DNA from 2 places in the Roseateles sp. GW821-FHT09G03 genome. Region 1 is predicted to be linked to the other one. Evidence: predicted binding sites of a transcription regulator. Region 1 holds the regulator's gene; the other holds the start of a gene.
The links. The regulator NrdR, encoded in region 1, represses ribonucleotide reductase genes. The targets are predictions, from matches to a motif close to CACNANATNTNGTG.
Positions count from the first base shown of each region.

Region 2: the regulator NrdR is predicted to act here: its motif matches at 6,252-6,265, upstream of AC07OZ_RS22145 (ribonucleoside-diphosphate reductase subunit alpha).

Region 1 covers NZ_JBWKOK010000001.1:525,113-533,068, reverse strand. The annotation lists gene AC07OZ_RS02395 (YdcF family protein) at 1-90, shown strand, start outside; gene AC07OZ_RS02390 (UbiD family decarboxylase domain-containing protein) at 341-1,894, opposite strand; gene AC07OZ_RS02385 (lytic transglycosylase domain-containing protein) at 2,201-3,052, shown strand; gene glyA (serine hydroxymethyltransferase) at 3,449-4,699, shown strand; gene nrdR (transcriptional regulator NrdR) at 4,716-5,159, shown strand; gene AC07OZ_RS02370 (GspH/FimT family pseudopilin) at 5,355-5,951, shown strand; gene AC07OZ_RS02365 (type IV pilin protein) at 5,948-6,463, shown strand; gene AC07OZ_RS02360 (PilW family protein) at 6,474-7,235, shown strand; gene AC07OZ_RS02355 (hypothetical protein) at 7,232-7,956, shown strand, end outside.
Region 2 covers NZ_JBWKOK010000006.1:295,904-303,859, forward strand. The annotation lists gene ffh (signal recognition particle protein) at 1-1,133, opposite strand, end outside; gene AC07OZ_RS22125 (cytochrome C assembly family protein) at 1,179-2,012, shown strand; gene AC07OZ_RS22130 (PP0621 family protein) at 2,089-2,406, shown strand; gene AC07OZ_RS22135 (sensor histidine kinase) at 2,421-4,169, shown strand; gene AC07OZ_RS22140 (sigma-54-dependent transcriptional regulator) at 4,159-5,808, shown strand; gene AC07OZ_RS22145 (ribonucleoside-diphosphate reductase subunit alpha) at 6,483-7,956, shown strand, end outside.

The sequences.
Region 1 (7,956 bases):
GAGTGGCGCGATCTGCTGCCGTCGCAGGAAGGCATTTCGCGGGCGCGTTATCTGGGCTACGAATGGCTGGGTTACGTGGGCGGCCATTGACCGTCCCGGGGATCGCGCGCCAGACATCGACGATCAGGGATCGAAGGCCCCAATGAGAAACCCCCTCCGCGCCGGGCGTGCCGGACGAGGAAGGGGTGGGCGGACCAGCCGCCTTTGGGGCTCCGCGGCGAATTGCCACAGGGCTCCTGGCGCGCAGAGACTGCGCCAGAGGAAGTGCCGAAAAGGCCCGACAACATTAGGTCCGCGCGCCGGCCCTTTCAAGGCCGGACCCCCACGAACCCGTAGTTTCCTAGCCCCCGAACAAACGCTGATAGAGATCCGCCGCACGGGCCTTCTGCTCGGCCGGCATCTCGATCACGCGGCCCCATTCGCGTGGCGTCTCGCCCGGCCACTTGTTGGTCGCGTCCAACCCCATCTTCCCGCCCAGCCCGCTGACCGGCGAGGCGAAGTCCAGGTAGTCGATCGGCGTGCCCTCGACCAGCGTCGTGTCCCGCACCGGGTCCATGCGCGTCGTGATCGCCCAGATCACGTCCTGCCAGCTGCGGATGTCGACGTCCTCGTCCACGATCACGATGAACTTCGTGTACATGAACTGGCGCAGGTAGCTCCACAGGCCGAACATCAGCCGCTTGGCGTGTCCCGGATAGGCCTTCTTGATCGAGATGACCGCCATCCGGTAGCTGCAGCCTTCCGGCGGCAGATAGAAGTCGACGATCTCCGGGAACTGCTTCTGGAGGATGGGGACGAACACCTCGTTCAGCGCCACGCCCAGCACCGCGGGCTCATCGGGCGGCTTGCCGGTGTAGGTCGAGTGGTAGATCGCGCCGTCGCGCTGCGTGATCCGGTTCACCTCGAAGACGGGAAACCAGTCCTGCTCGTTGTAGTAACCGGTGTGGTCGCCGTACGGCCCTTCCAGCGCGTGCAGGTAGCCGCCCTTCTCCTTCAGCGGGATGCCGTCCTCGCTGCGGCCGGTGAAGCCTGGCGCCGCCGGCGGGATGTGGCCTTCGAGCACGATCTCCGCCGTCGCCGGCACCTGCAGCATGCGGCCGGCCTCGCCGACGTTCGTGTCGGCGACCTCGGTCCGTGAGCCGCGCAGCAGGCCGGCGAACTGGTATTCGGACAGCGTGTCCGGCACGGGCGTCACCGCGCCCAGCGTCGTCGCCGGGTCCGCGCCGAGCGCCACGGCGATGGGGAACGGCTGTCCCGGATTCGCGATGCCGAAGTCGCGGAAATCCAGGGCACCGCCGCGATGCGCCAGCCAGCGCATGATCAGTTGCCGCTTGCCGATCAGCTGCTGTCTATAGATACCGAGGTTCTGCCGCAGCCGCGGGTTGGCGATCTTCTGCGGCCCTCGCGTCACCACCAGCCCCCAGGTCAGCAGCGGACCGACGTCGCCGGGCCAGCAGGTCTGGATCGGCAGCCGCTTCAGGTCGACGTCGTCGCCCTCGAACACCTGCTCCTGGCAGGCCGGCCGCTTCACCAGCGACGGCTTCATGTCCCACAGCGCCTTGCCCATCTGCGCCAGCTTGCCGACATCGCGCAGGCCGCGCGGCGGCTCCGGCTCCTTCAGCGTCGCCAGCAGCTGGCCGACCTCCCTCAACTGGGTGGTCGACTCGGCGCCCATGCCCAGCGCCACCCGTCTCGGAGTGCCGAACAGGTTGGCCAGGACCGGCATGCGGTGGCCGGTCGGCTGTTCGAACAGCAGCGCCGGGCCCTCCGCCTTGAGGACGAGGTCGCTCACGGCCGTCATCTCGAGCACGGGGGACACCGGTTCGGCCACGCGGCGCAGCTCGCCCATGACCTCCAAAGCGCCCATAAAGTCACGCAGATCTCGGTACTTCATAACCAAAAGTATTTAAGAACAAGGCCCATACGGTTGACGGGTTATTTTTGATCCATAAAATCGCGCCCTGCCCTGACCCCAGGGTTATCCCGGTCTTTGCTGTGGGACGCGAAGCCGGTGTGCTGCCAATGGACGCTGGATCGCCCGTCTGTCGCATCAAGAGCCCGGAGCCCTCTGAGAGCCCTCCGTGCCGTCGACGACGCCCGAGCCGGCCCATTATCACCACCCCCAGGCGGGGGTCCTGCGAGTGAACGCTTCGTGCGGCTCGCCAGACAGACGCCGGGCGTGGTCGGAGAAAGGAGTCGCATGACAGCGCGTTCAGACCTGCTATCCCTCCCCCGCCAGGCGCAAGCCGCCCTGGTGCTTTTCGTCAAGGACATCGGCCAGGGCCTCCTGGTCGTCAGCCACAACACGCTCGCCCTGGTGGGCTTCGCCGTCGTCGCCGTCGGGCTGGTCTTCGCCAGCCAGGCCGACCTGCGCCAGCAGCTGGAAGGCCAGGTGCTGGGCTGGCTGAATGCCCGCCACGAGGCGCGCGTCGAGGCCTCCGGCGACGTGCTCGCCCTGATGGCCGAGCCCGACGCGATCACCCGCGCCACCGCGGTGGATCCGAAGGAGCTCACCCGTCAGCAGGCGCTGGTGGCCAACTACCTGGCCCGGCGCTACCGCGTCGCGCCGGAGCCGGTCAGCCGCCTGGTCAAGGAAGCCTGGGACGTCGGCCAGCGTGCCCGTGTCGAGCCGACGCTGATCCTGTCCATCATGGCGATCGAGTCCGGTTTCAACCCGTTCGCCCAGAGTGCCGTCGGCGCCCAGGGCCTGATGCAGGTGATGACGCGCGTCCACGACGACAAGTACGAGGCCTTCGGCGGCAACTTCGCCGCCTTCGACCCCGTCACCAACCTGCGCGTCGGCGTCCAGGTGCTGAAGGAGTGCATCCAGCGCGCCGGCAGCCTCGAGGAAGGCCTGCGCCGCTACGTCGGCGCCGCCAACCTGCCCGACGACACCGGTTACGCCGCTCGCGTGCTGGCCGAACAGGACCTGCTGAAGGCCGTCGCCCAGGGCCGCAACGTCAGCCCGTCGGCGCCGCGCCCGATCCGTGAGCCGGCATCCGCGCCAGCGTCGACCGGTGAACAGGTCGCGATGACCGCCGTCATGCGCTGATCGGTTGATACGCGCCGTCGGCGCGCCTCGGAAAACGGGTTCCATCGGAACCCGTTCTTCATTGGGCGAAGCCTTCTCCCAATGTTCGCCCCACTGCCGTGGGAACAATGTCACGAGTCGGCCGGCGCCCCTGGCCGGTGCGGCTACACTGCGGGCTTCGCGCAACTGGCGATCAGGGCGCCCTGACCGGTGATCATTCCTTCACCGACGCAGGCGTCGCCCGAGGTGGGCCACCACCGGGAAGCGCGAACGGCCGGGGATCTCCCTGGCTGTCCGTGCCGTTCGCCTGGGCCGCCGTCGTTCCGTCCTCCGTCGCCGGGTCGCTGTCTTCCATGACCGGCGACCACGCCGATGCGATGCCGGCCGGGCGGCGCCAACCCTTGAGCCGACATCATCATGTTTGACCGCACCCAACAGACCCTCGCCACCGTCGATGCCGAAGTCTTCGCTGCCATCCAGCAGGAGACCCGGCGCCAGGAAGATCACATCGAGCTGATCGCCTCGGAGAACTACACCTCTCCGGCGGTGATGGAAGCCCAGGGCAGCCAACTGACCAACAAGTACGCCGAGGGCTATCCCGGCAAGCGCTACTACGGCGGCTGCGAATACGTGGACATCGTCGAGCAGCTGGCGATCGACCGCCTGAAGCAGCTCTTCGGCGCCGAGTTCGCCAACGTGCAGCCCAACAGCGGCTCGCAGGCCAACCAGGGCGTGTTCTTCGCGCTGCTGCAGCCCGGCGACACCATCATGGGCATGAGCCTGGCCGAAGGCGGCCACCTGACCCACGGCATGGCGCTGAACATGAGCGGCAAGTGGTTCAACGTCATTTCCTACGGCCTGGATGCCAAGGAAGAGATCGACTACGACGCGATGGAAGCGCTGGCGCGCGAGAAGAAGCCCAAGCTGATCATCGCGGGCGCCTCGGCGTACTCGCTGCGCATCGACTTCGAGCGCTTCGGCAAGATCGCCAAGGAGATCGGCGCCTACTTCATGGTCGACATGGCGCACTACGCCGGCCTGATCGCCGCGGGCGTCTACCCGAACCCGCTGCCGCATGCCGACGTCGTGACCTCCACGACGCACAAGAGCCTGCGCGGCCCGCGCGGCGGCATCATCCTGACCAACGACGAGGCGATCGCCAAGAAGATCAACTCGGCGATCTTCCCCGGCATCCAGGGCGGCCCGCTGATGCACGTGATCGCCGGCAAGGCGGTGGCCTTCAAGGAAGCGTTGACGCCCGAGTTCAAGGCCTACCAGCAGCAGGTCGTCGCCAACGCCAAGGTGCTGGCCGACACGCTGATCGAGCGCGGCCTGCGCATCGTCTCCGGCGGCACGGAAAGCCATGTGATGCTGGTGGACCTGCGTCCGAAGAACCTGACCGGCAAGGAAGCCGAGGCCATCCTGGGCGCCGCCCACATGACCTGCAACAAGAACGGCATCCCGAACGACCCGCAGAAGCCGATGGTGACCAGCGGCGTCCGCCTGGGCACGCCGGCCATGACCACGCGCGGCTTCAAGGAGGAGCAGGTCCGCAAGACCGCCCACCTGATCGCCGACGTGCTGGACAACCCGCACGACGAGGCCAACCTGGCCCGCGTGCGCGAGCAGGTGGCCGAGCTGACGCGTCAGTTCCCGGTCTACCGCTGAGCGGAGCCGGCAAGGCATGCGATGCCCGTTCTGCGGTCACGGCGACACGCAAGTGTCGGAGACCCGGGAGTCCGACGAAGGCGACGTGGTGCGTCGCCGCCGTCGCTGCCAGTCCTGTGACAAGCGCTTCACGACCTACGAGCGGGCGGACATCGCGTTGCCCATGGTCGTGAAGAAGGACGGCACGCGCGCCGAGTTCGACATGGGCAAGCTGCGCGCATCCATGACGCTGGCGCTGCGCAAGCGGCCGGTGAGCATCGAGCAGATCGACGCGGCGCTGGAGCGCATCCAGGAGAAGCTGCTGAGCACGGGCGTGCGCGAGATCCCGTCGACCAAGCTGGGCGAGCACGTGATGCGCGAGCTCAAGCGCATCGACAAGGTCGCCTACGTGCGCTTCGCATCGGTGTACCGCTCGTTCGAGGACGTCGACGAGTTCCGGCAGTTGATCCGCGACATCTGAGCCTGCACGACGCCGCGCATGTGCGGCACCGAAGTCGTGCACCTTTGACGCGTCCTTCACGGCTTTTTCAAGCGCATCCCCCGCGCATCCCCCAAAGGCCGGCCCCCTTCAGCGGGCCGGCTCTTCCCTCCTGAAGGCGAAGCGCAAAGGCCGACGTCTCCCTAGAGTTCCTGGCAACTCTTCGGGAGATCTTCCTTGTTGCCTGCCACCGCCCCGCCCTCCGCTTCCGCGCTCCTCCGCCCCGTCTTCACCGCCGTGCGCGGCATCAGCCTCATCGAGGTGCTGGTCAGTCTCGCGCTGGTCGTCCTCGTCGCGCTGCTGGCCGGCCCCGAGCTGCGGGACTGGCTCTGGCGTCAGCGACTCGCGAACGCCGCGCAGACGGTCCGCGGCGATCTTCAACTGGCGCGCAGCGAGGCGATTCAGGGCTCACGCAACGTGATCCTGCGATTCGGCGGCGATGAGTCCGCCGTCAGCGGCAGCGGGCGCTGCTACGTGCTGCACACCGGGGCCGCCGGCGGTTGCGACTGCCACCTGGACGCGCCGCCCACCTGCCGAGCCGACGCGCAGGCGATCAAGCAGGTGCGATGGGTGCGCGACCTCGGCCGGCCGGAGGTCACGGCCAATGTGCCCTCGATGTTGTTCAGCGGACGCCAGGGGACCGTGTCGGTCAGCGGCACGGTCGAGGTCCGCATGGCCAGCATCGGCTCGGTCCGTCACATCGTCAGCATCACGGGCCGCGTTCGCAGCTGCACGCCCGACGGCGCGCTGAACCGCCTGCCGAGGTGCGCATGAAGCCGCTCAGGACCCTGCGGACGCAGGCTCGTGGAAACGTGCAAGGAGGCTCGCGAGCCGGCCTGCGATCCGGTCTGCGATCCGGTCTGCGAGAAGTCCACTGCGGCTTTTCGTTGATCGAGATCCTGACCGTCCTCGCGATCGTTGCCGTGATGGCGGCGCTGACGCTGCCCGGCTTCCGCGATCAGGTCATGAAGGGCCGGCGCGCCGAGGCGCGCGAGGCGCTGCAATCGATCCAGCTCGCGCAGGAGCGTTTCCGCTCACGGAACCCTCGATACGCCGACCGCCTGGAAGACATCGGACAGCCCGCGACCACGAAGGGCGGGCTCTATCGACTGCGCGTCGTCCAGGCCGACGCCACGCGCTACCGGGTCGAGGCGGTGGCGCAAGGCAGCCAGTCCGGCGACCGCCGATGCCGCGTGCTGACCTTGCGGCTCGAACTGGGAACGGTCGTCACCACCGGGCTCGACGAACAAGGTGTCGAGCAGGCCGAGACCTGCTGGCCGCAGTGATGGAGCACCCATGATCAAACTCCACTCCCCAGGCTCTGCGCCGCAAAGCTGCTCGCCGGGTCGCTCGCGTGCCCTCACACGCCGATCCACGCCAGGGTCCACTCGAGCTCCCACGCGAGGGCTTACACGAGGATTCACGCTCGTCGAATTCATGATCGGCCTGACGATCGGTCTGTTGCTGCTGGCCGGTGCCTTCGCGATGGCCGGCGTCCAGCTCGGAGAACACCACCGGCTGATGCTGGAACTGCAGGTCCAGCAGGAACTCCGCGCCACGGCCGAGCTCATGCTGCGCGACCTCCGGCGCGCGGCGTTCTGGGACCGGGCACAGGACAGCGTCTGGCAGGACGACCCGGACCTGCCGGTCCGCAATCCCTACGCGGAACTCACGGTGGACGACGCCGGCCGACGCCTGACCTACAGCTTCGCCCGCGACGGCAGCGCCCCCGGCAGCGCGACCGTCCGGGAGACGTCCGGCTTCCGCCTGAGCAACGGCAGGATCGACCAGTTGATCTCCGGCCGCTACCAACCGCTGACGGATCCCGATCTGCTGCTCGTGCGCCGGCTGGAGGTGCGACTCGCATCGCAGGCGCGTCCATTGGGGGATGCCTGCGATCCGGCCAGCGTGGCCGGCGCCGCCTCTGCGCCAGCCCTGTCCGCGCGGTTGGTGACCCTGATCGTCGATGCCGAGGCGACGCACGACCCGCGCGTCAGTCATCACCTCGAACTGCTGAGCCAGTTGCACAACCACGCGCTCACGGGAGCCTGCTCATGAGGCGGCGGAAGGAACGGGGGCTGGGCACGCTGGCGATGTGCGTGGTGCTGCTGGGCGTGCTCGCGCTGGGGGCCGCCTGGGCGGCGCGGCAGATGACGACGGCACAGCGGGTGGCCGCCAACGACCTGCGGGCCGCCACGGCCGCCGAGGCCGCGGAGTCCGGCATGGCCTGGGCGGTCGCCATGCTCAACGGCGGCGCCATCGACGAGGCCTGCCGGCCCGCGACGACTCGCTCGGTGGCCGATGGCGCGACCTCGTCGGATTTCCGCGGCCGCTTCCTGCTGATCGGTGCCGATGGCCACTATCACGCGCCCAGCCCACCTGCCGCGGCGGCAGCGCCAGCGGCACCGCTCTGTGCGAACTCGGGGCCCCTGCGATGGTCCTGTCGCTGCGCGGTCACCGGGAGCGCGGACGTGAGCGGGCCGCGCGCCGACGGCGAGGCCCAACCGCAGTTCAGCATCCGCTTCGCCGACGCAGGGGGACTCGGGCAACTGAAGCTCATCGCACGCGGCTGCAGCGACCGCCGGGCGGACTGCGACGACCTCACCGGCGGCCCGATCGGCGTGGCCGAGGCCGCCCAGCATCTGGCACTGCTCAGCGCGCTGCGCGTGCCGCCACCGTCCGCCGTGGTCGAGGGACCGGGAAGCTTTCTCCGGGTCTTCGGTTATCCGCCGGGGCGCTATCGCGACCAGCCCGCCATCACCCGGCTGCGTTGCAGCGG
Region 2 (7,956 bases), on a different contig from region 1:
TCCATGCGCTTCATGTCGCGCTCGGCCTTGTCCATGTCGGGCTGGCCGGCCTTGGCGGTCATCTGCGTGGGCAGCTTGTCCATCAGTCCGGACAGTCCGCCCATCTTCTTCATCTGCGAGATCTGCGCGAGGAAGTCGTTGAGGTCGAAGCCGTCGCCGGACTTGAGCTTCTCGGCCAGCTTCTGCGCCGCCTCGACGTCCACGCCCTTCTGGACTTCCTCGACCAGCGCGACGATGTCGCCCATGCCGAGCACGCGACCCGCGTGGCGCTCGGCATCGAAGACCTCCAGGCCATCGATCTTCTCGGACACGCCCGCGAACTTGATCGGCGCGCCGGTGATCTGCTTCACCGACAGCGCCGCGCCGCCGCGCGAGTCGCCGTCCAGCTTGGTCAGCACGATGCCCGTCAGCGGCAGCGCTTCCTTGAAGGCCTTGGCGGTGTTGATCGCGTCCTGACCCTGCATCGCGTCGACGACGAACAGCGTCTCCACCGGCTTGAGCGTGGCGTGCAGGTCGCGGATCTCGGCCATCAGCGCTTCGTCGATCGCGAGGCGGCCGGCCGTGTCGACCAGCAGCACGTCGAAGAAGTGGCGCTTGGCGTGATCGAGCGCCGCCAGCGCGATGTCATGCGGCTTCTGGTCCGGCGCCGACGGGAACCATTCGGCGCCCGCCTGCTTCGTCACCGTCTTGAGCTGCTCGATCGCGGCGGGGCGGTACACGTCCGCGGAGACCGTCAGCACCTTCTTCTTGCGCTTCTCGATCAGGTGCTTGGCGAGCTTGGCGGTCGTCGTCGTCTTGCCGGCGCCCTGCAGGCCGGCCATCAGGATGATGGCGGGCGGTTGCGCGGCGAGGTTGATGTCGGCGACGCCGTCGCCCATCGTCGCGGCCAGTTCCTTGTGGACGACCGAGACCAGCACCTGGCCCGGGTTCAGCGAGGCGGCGACCTCCTGGCCCAGCGCCTTCTCCTTCACGCGGGCGACGAAGTCGCGCACCACGGGCAGCGCGACGTCGGCCTCCAGCAGTGCCATGCGGACCTCGCGCATCATGTCCTGCACATTGGACTCGGTGATGCGGGCTTGGCCCCGCATGGTCTTGACGAGCCGGCTCAGTCGATCGGTCAGGGTGGATGCCATCGTTTCGGCGCCGCGCAAGCGGGCGCGCCTCATTACACTTTGCAGATGATTTTATCGTCCGCCTCCGCCGAGCCCAGCGGCCTGCTCCTCGCCGCCCTCAGCGCCGCCGGGGCGCTGGCCTATGCAGCCGCCGCCGTCTTCGCCCATCGGCGGCCCCGCACCTGGCGCGCGGTGCTGGTCCTGGCCTGGCTGCTGCACCTGGCCGCGCTGGTCGTGGACATCGGCGGCATCGGCGCCGCGCCGGTCAACGGCGGACATGCGGCGCGCTTCGGATTCGCGCCGTCGCTGTCGATGACCATCTGGCTCATGATCGGCGTCTACCTGGTCGAAAGCCGCTTCCTGCCGCTGCCCTCGGCGCAGCGGCTGCTCAGCGTGCTGGGGCTGGCCGTGATGCTGGTGGCCTGGGCCTTTCCCGGCGAATACCGTCCGCAGGCGGGTTCGCCGCTGGCGCCGCTGCACTGGGCGATGGGTCTGGCGTCCTATGGCCTGTGCGGCGTGGCGGTGATGCACGCGGTGATGCTCAATCGCGCCGAGCGCCAGATGCGTTCGCAGAAGGGGCAGGGCGCGCCCGCATTCGGCACACCGCTGCTGCGGCTCGAGCGTCTGACCTTCCAGTTCGTCGGCGCCGGGGTCGTCGTGTTGTCGATCGCGCTGCTGCTGGGCGTTGCCTTCACGCCGCAATGGCGCTGGGACCACAAGACCTTGTTCGCCGTGCTCGGCTGGATCGTGCTGACCGGGCTGCTCACCGGCCGCCGCGTGTTCGGCTGGCGCGGCAAGCGCGCCACGCGCTGGCTGTATTTCGGGGCCGCGCTGCTGCTGCTGTCCTATGCCGGCTCGCGCTTCGTGCTCGAAGTCGTGCTGCAGCGATCACCGGTCTGATCGCAGATCGCCCCGTGATGTTCCTCCCTTCGATCCATTCGTCGATCCACTCGTCGATCCTTTCGACTGCCTCATCGTGATCAAGCTCCTCTTCTGGATCGTCCTGCTGGCGGTGATCGCCTTCATGCTTGGCTTCAAGCGCGGGCGGCCCGCCTCGCGCGAGGAGCGCGGCCCGGCGTCACCGCCGCCGGCCGCGCCCGCATCGCCCGCGACGGCCACGCGCGAACTTGAATCCATGGTGAGCTGTGCCGAGTGCGGCACCCATCTGCCCGCCGGCGAGGCGGTGCCCGGTCGCGGCGGCCAGTTCTGCAGCGTCGCGCACCGCGCCGCCCACGAGGCCCGCCTGGACGCGGCCGCGGCGGAACGCGCCCGCGGCGGCGGTCCCGGGGCTTGACCGCCGGAGCGCGCATGGCCACCAACGAGGCCCGCGGCGCCATCAGCGCCAGCACCATCCAGCGTCTGTACCGCGCCTTCATGGGCGCGCGCGCGGCGCTCGGCCTGGCGCTGCTGGCCACGCAGTCGCTGGCCGGGCTGATGGGCGCGCGGCCGACCGGCTGGGTCGCCTTGCTGGCGCTCATCTACGGCGTGCAGACGGTGCTGGCGTGGCTGCTGCCGCGCTGGTTCGGCGGTGGCGAGGCCCCGCCCAAGGATCGCGCCGGCCTCAGCGCGCGCCAGTTCCTGGTGAGCATCGGCGCCGACCTGATCCTGTTCACCGGTCTGCAGCTGCAGGACCCGGGTGGCCCCTACGGCGCGCTGTTCTTCATGCCGGCGCTGATGGCCGGCGCGCTGCTGCCGCGCCTGCGGGCGCTGGGTTGCGCCGCGCTGCCCAGCCTGGTGCTGCTGATGCTCTCCGGCTGGGCCGTGCTGAGCGAGCGCGACGGCGCCCTGCGCATCAGTCAGGCGGGCCTGCTGGGCTGTGGCCTGTTCGTCGTCACGCTGCTGTCCAACGAGATCGCCTCCCGTCTGGCGCGCGAGGAACGCGCCGCGCGCGGCAGCCTCGAGTACGCCCGCCAGCAGGCCGACCTCAACCGTCTGGTGATCGAGGAGATGGAAGAGGGCGTCCTCGTCGCGGACCGCCGCGGGTTGGTGCGCACCGCCAATCCGGCGGCGCGCGCGCTGCTGGCCGAGGGCGCCGCGCTGCGGTCGGGCGCGTTCCGGCTCGACACGACGCCGGCCTGGAAGCCGCTGCTGCGCGCGATCGAGAAAGCCTTCGGCGGCGAGCAGTGGCCTGAGTCTGGCCGCGACCTGGTGCTGGACTTCGGCCGCGGCAAGCAGCGCTCGCTGCGCGTGCGGATGCGCTTCACGCAGCGGCCGGTGGACGGCGACGACCTGTGCGTGCTGTTCCTCGAGGACAACCGGATGCTCGAGGCGCGCAACCGCCAGGAGAAGCTCGCCGCGATGGGGCGCGTGTCCGCGGGCATCGCGCACGAGATCCGCAATCCGCTGACGGCGATCGCGCAGGCCAACGCGCTGATGGCCGAGGACCTCGCGGACGATCCGCGGCTGGAGCCGCTGACGCGGATGGTGACGTCCAACGTCGAGCGGCTCAAGCGCCTGGTCGACGACGTCATGGAGGTCGCGCCCGGCATCGCGCCGGTGTCGCTGACGCTGGCCGCCGCGCCGCTGGTGCGCGAGTACTGCGCCGACTGGGCCGCGACGCAGCGCCTGCCCGAGGGCGACGCCAGCCCGCTGCGCATCGAGATCTGGCGGGACGGGCTGCTCGTGAGCTTCGAACCCGAGCATCTGCGCCGGGTGCTGATCAACCTGCTGGACAACGGCCTGCGCCATGCGCGACCCGGGCCGGGCTCGTTGCGCGTGCAACTGGGCGAATCGGACGAGTGGGTGCGCCTGTCGGTGTTCAGTCGCGCCGAGGCCATACCGCCCGAGGTAGAGCGGCATCTGTTCGAACCCTTCTTCTCGACGCGCAGTCGCGGGTCGGGTCTCGGCCTGTACATTTGCCGCGAGCTGTGCGAACGCCACGGCGGTCGCATCAGTTACCACCGCCATGCCGCCCCCACGGGCGGCCCGGCGGACGCCGAAGCCAACGAATTCCGGGTGCTGCTGCCCCGGCCGGTGACGCCGGCCGGCGTGCTGGCCTCGATCCCGTCCGCGGGACCGGATTCCTATTTCCCTGACACCGAACTCCATGAGCGCTGATCCCCGCCTGCTGGTCATCGACGACGAGCCCGACCTGCGCACCCTCTACGAGATGACGCTGCTGCGCGAGGGCTTCACCCTGGACAGCGCCGGCACCGTCGAGGACGCGCTGGAGTTGCTCGGCTCGCGCCGTTATGACGCCGTCATCACCGACATGCGGCTGCCCGACGGCAGCGGGCTGGACATCCTGCGCTGGCTCGAGCAGCAGGGCCGCAGCGAGCGTGCGCTGGTGATCACCGCCTACGGCTCGGCCGAGAACGCGGTCGAGGCGCTCAAGGCCGGCGCCTACGACTACCTGACCAAGCCCGTCGACCTGCGCCAGTTCCGCATGGTCGTCTCGTCGGCGCTCGGCCGCGCGTCCAAGACCGAAGGCACGGCGCCCAAGCCGTTCTCGTCGGCGCCGCCGGCGGTGGCCTCGGGTGGCGTGGCCATCGGGTCGGCGGGCGTGCCTGCGCGCGGAATGGCTGCCGAGGCGGGGGGCGACGCATTCGCGCCGACCGCGCCGGGCAGCTTCGACATGCTGCCTCCGGTGGATGCGCCCAGGCCCGGCACGCCGGAACGGCGCAAGACGCCGCGCCCCACGCCGCCGCTGACCGGATCCAACCTCGCGCTGGAGCGGCTGGTCGGTGACTCCGCGCCGATGCGCCAGGTGCGCGAGTTGATCGAGAAGGTCGCGCGCAGCATGGCGCCGGTCCTGATCAACGGCGAGTCGGGGACCGGCAAGGAGCTGGTCGCGCGCGCGATCCACGACGTCAGCGCGCGCCGCCCGCAGCCCTTCATCGCGGTGAACTGCGGCGCGATTCCGGAGCAGTTGCTGGAGGCCGAGTTCTTCGGTTATCGCAAGGGCGCTTTCACCGGCGCGAGCGAGGACCGCGAGGGCTTCTTCCAGGCCGCGCAGAACGGCACGCTGTTCCTCGACGAGATCGGCGACCTCCCCATCGCGATGCAGTCCAAGCTGCTGCGCGCGCTGCAGGAGCGCTCGGTGCGGCCTGTCGGCGCCGTGGCCGAGATCCCGGTCAACGTGCGCCTGCTCAGCGCCACGCACAAGGACCTGACGGCGGAAGTCGCCGGCGGCCGCTTCCGGCAGGACTTGTATTACCGGCTCAACGTCATCCAGATCCGCGTTCCGCCGCTGCGCGAGCGCATGGAGGACCTGGCGCCGATCAGCGCACGGATCCTGCTGCGCATCGCCGCCGACGCCGGCGTGGCGCCGGTGCCCGCGCTGACCTCGGCCGCCCTGGCGACGCTGTCGCGTTACAGCTTCCCCGGTAACGTGCGGGAGCTCGAGAACCTGCTGCACCGGGCGCTGGCGCTGTCCAGCGGCGACGGCATCGATCTCGCCGACCTCGGTCTGCCCGACAGCGTGCTGGGCCCGGACGATGCGCCGACCGACGCCGCCTTCGGCGGCGTCGACCCGGCGCTGTCTGGGACCCTGCCTGCCGAGGTGGCGGGCGGCGCGCCGCTGCCGTCGGACCTGGCGGCCTACCTGGACGAGGTCGAGAAGCAGATCCTGCTGCGTGCTCTCGAGCGTCATCGCAACAACCGGACGGCAGCCGGTGCGAGCCTGGGCCTGTCGCTGCGCCAGATGCGGTATCGAATGGCCCGACTGGCCATCTCGATCGGCGGCGACGAGTCCTGACCCCAGGGCCCGCAGTCAATCACCGGCGATGGGGCCGGAGCGATGCTGGGGGTTCGCGGACGCGATGCCCCCTGCGTCGTGGAGAGCCCGCGCTTGGCGACCCGCAGTCGGGCGGTCCCAGGCACGCGCTTTCCATCTTCGTTTGCGCGAATTGCGACCATGACCCCACCGTCGGTGGCGACTAGGGGAAGGTCCTGATCGGGACTTGTCCTACCCCCTGGGGACACCCCGCGAAGTCGTCATCGAATTGCCATCGTGGCAAGCGCAGCAGCCATGGGCGTTCGCGGCGCATTCGGGCCGCCAGCCCGCGTCAATCCTGGCGCTCCGGACACGATGCGCGAATCCATCGGGGGTGTGCGGGGTCAGGTCTTCCGGCTAGCCCAGCGGGTGTCGGCAGTCAAGCGGGGACGACGCTACCGCTAGTTCCTTGAAGGTCCCGTGACCACTAGATATAGTGTTTTGCATGCTATCCTGCTGACTTCGCAAACACGGCGATGAATGCTCCATCAGAAGTCTTGTCCGCAGTGCCGGCCCCCCAGCCGGAGGAACGGAATCACCAAGCCAAGGCGCATCTTCAGCATCGCGAGCACCACCTGACCCCCTGATGTTTGGCCCTTCGGAAAAGCCGGGCCGGGCGCAGCATTTTTTGTTTTCCAGACCAGAACGAGGATCCCATGCAGACAGTCGCCGCCACACCGACCGCTGAAACGGGCCTGGCGCAGGCTCCCCGCGAGTCCGCCGCCGCTTCGGCCAGCTTCCCGCAGCACCAGATCATCCGCCGCAACGGCGCGGTGGTGCATTTCGAGCCCAGCAAGGTGGCGGTGGCGATGATGAAGGCGTTCCTCGCGGTGCACGGCACCAGCGGCGCCGCCTCCGCCAGCGTGCGCGAGACCGTCGACGCGCTGACCGACGCCGTGACCCGCGGCCTGCTGCGCTCGCGCCCGGCCGGCGGCACCTTCCACATCGAGGACGTGCAGGACCACGTCGAGCTGGCGCTGATGCGCGGCGGCCACCATGAAGTGGCGCGCGCCTACGTGCTGTACCGCGAGCGCCGCACGCAGGAGCGTGCCCGCCAGGGCGAGCAGCAGCAGGCCGCCGTGCTGGAGTCCGGCATCTCGGTGACCGAGAACGGCGTGCGCACCCCGCTCGACCTGAACAAGCTGGCCGCGCTGATCGCGTCGAGCTGCGAGAACCTGGGCGCCGACGTCAAGCCGGACCCCATCCTGGCCGAGACCAAGCGCAACCTGTACGACGGCGTGCCGATCGACGAGGTCTACAAGGCCGCCATCCTGGCCGCCCGCACGCTGATCGAGAAGGATCCGGGCTACACGCGCGCCACCGCCCGCCTGCTGATGCACACGATCCGCCGCGAGATCCTGGGCGAGGACGCGACGCAGGCCGAGATGGCCACCAAGTACGCCGACTACTTCCCCGGCTTCATCAAGAAGGGCGTGCAGGCCGAACTGCTCGACGAGAAGCTGCAGCAGTACGACCTGGTCAAGCTGGGCGCCGCGCTGAAGGCCGAGCGCGACCTGCAGTTCGACTACCTGGGCCTGCAGACGCTGTTCGACCGCTACTTCCTGCACGTCGACGGCACCCGCATCGAACTGCCGCAGGCCTTCTTCATGCGCGTCGCGATGGGCCTGGCGCTGGGCGAGATCGACCGTGAAGCCCGCGCCATCGAGTTCTACGAAGTCCTGTCGACCTTCGACTTCATGAGCTCCACGCCGACGCTGTTCAACGCCGGCACGCGCCGCTCGCAGCTGTCGAGCTGCTACCTGACGACGGTGGCCGACGACCTGGACGGCATCTATGAAGCGCTGAAGGAAAACGCGCTGCTGTCGAAGTTCGCCGGCGGCCTGGGCAACGACTGGACCCCGGTCCGCGCGCTGGGTTCCCACATCAAGGGCACGAACGGCAAGTCGCAAGGCGTGGTTCCGTTCCTGAAGGTCGTGAACGACACGGCCGTCGCCGTGAACCAGGGCGGCAAGCGCAAGGGCGCCGTCTGCGCCTATCTGGAGACCTGGCATCTGGACATCGAGGAATTCCTCGAGCTGCGCAAGAACACCGGCGACGACCGCCGCCGCACGCACGACATGAACACGGCGAACTGGATTCCCGACCTGTTCATGAAGCGCGTCATCGAAG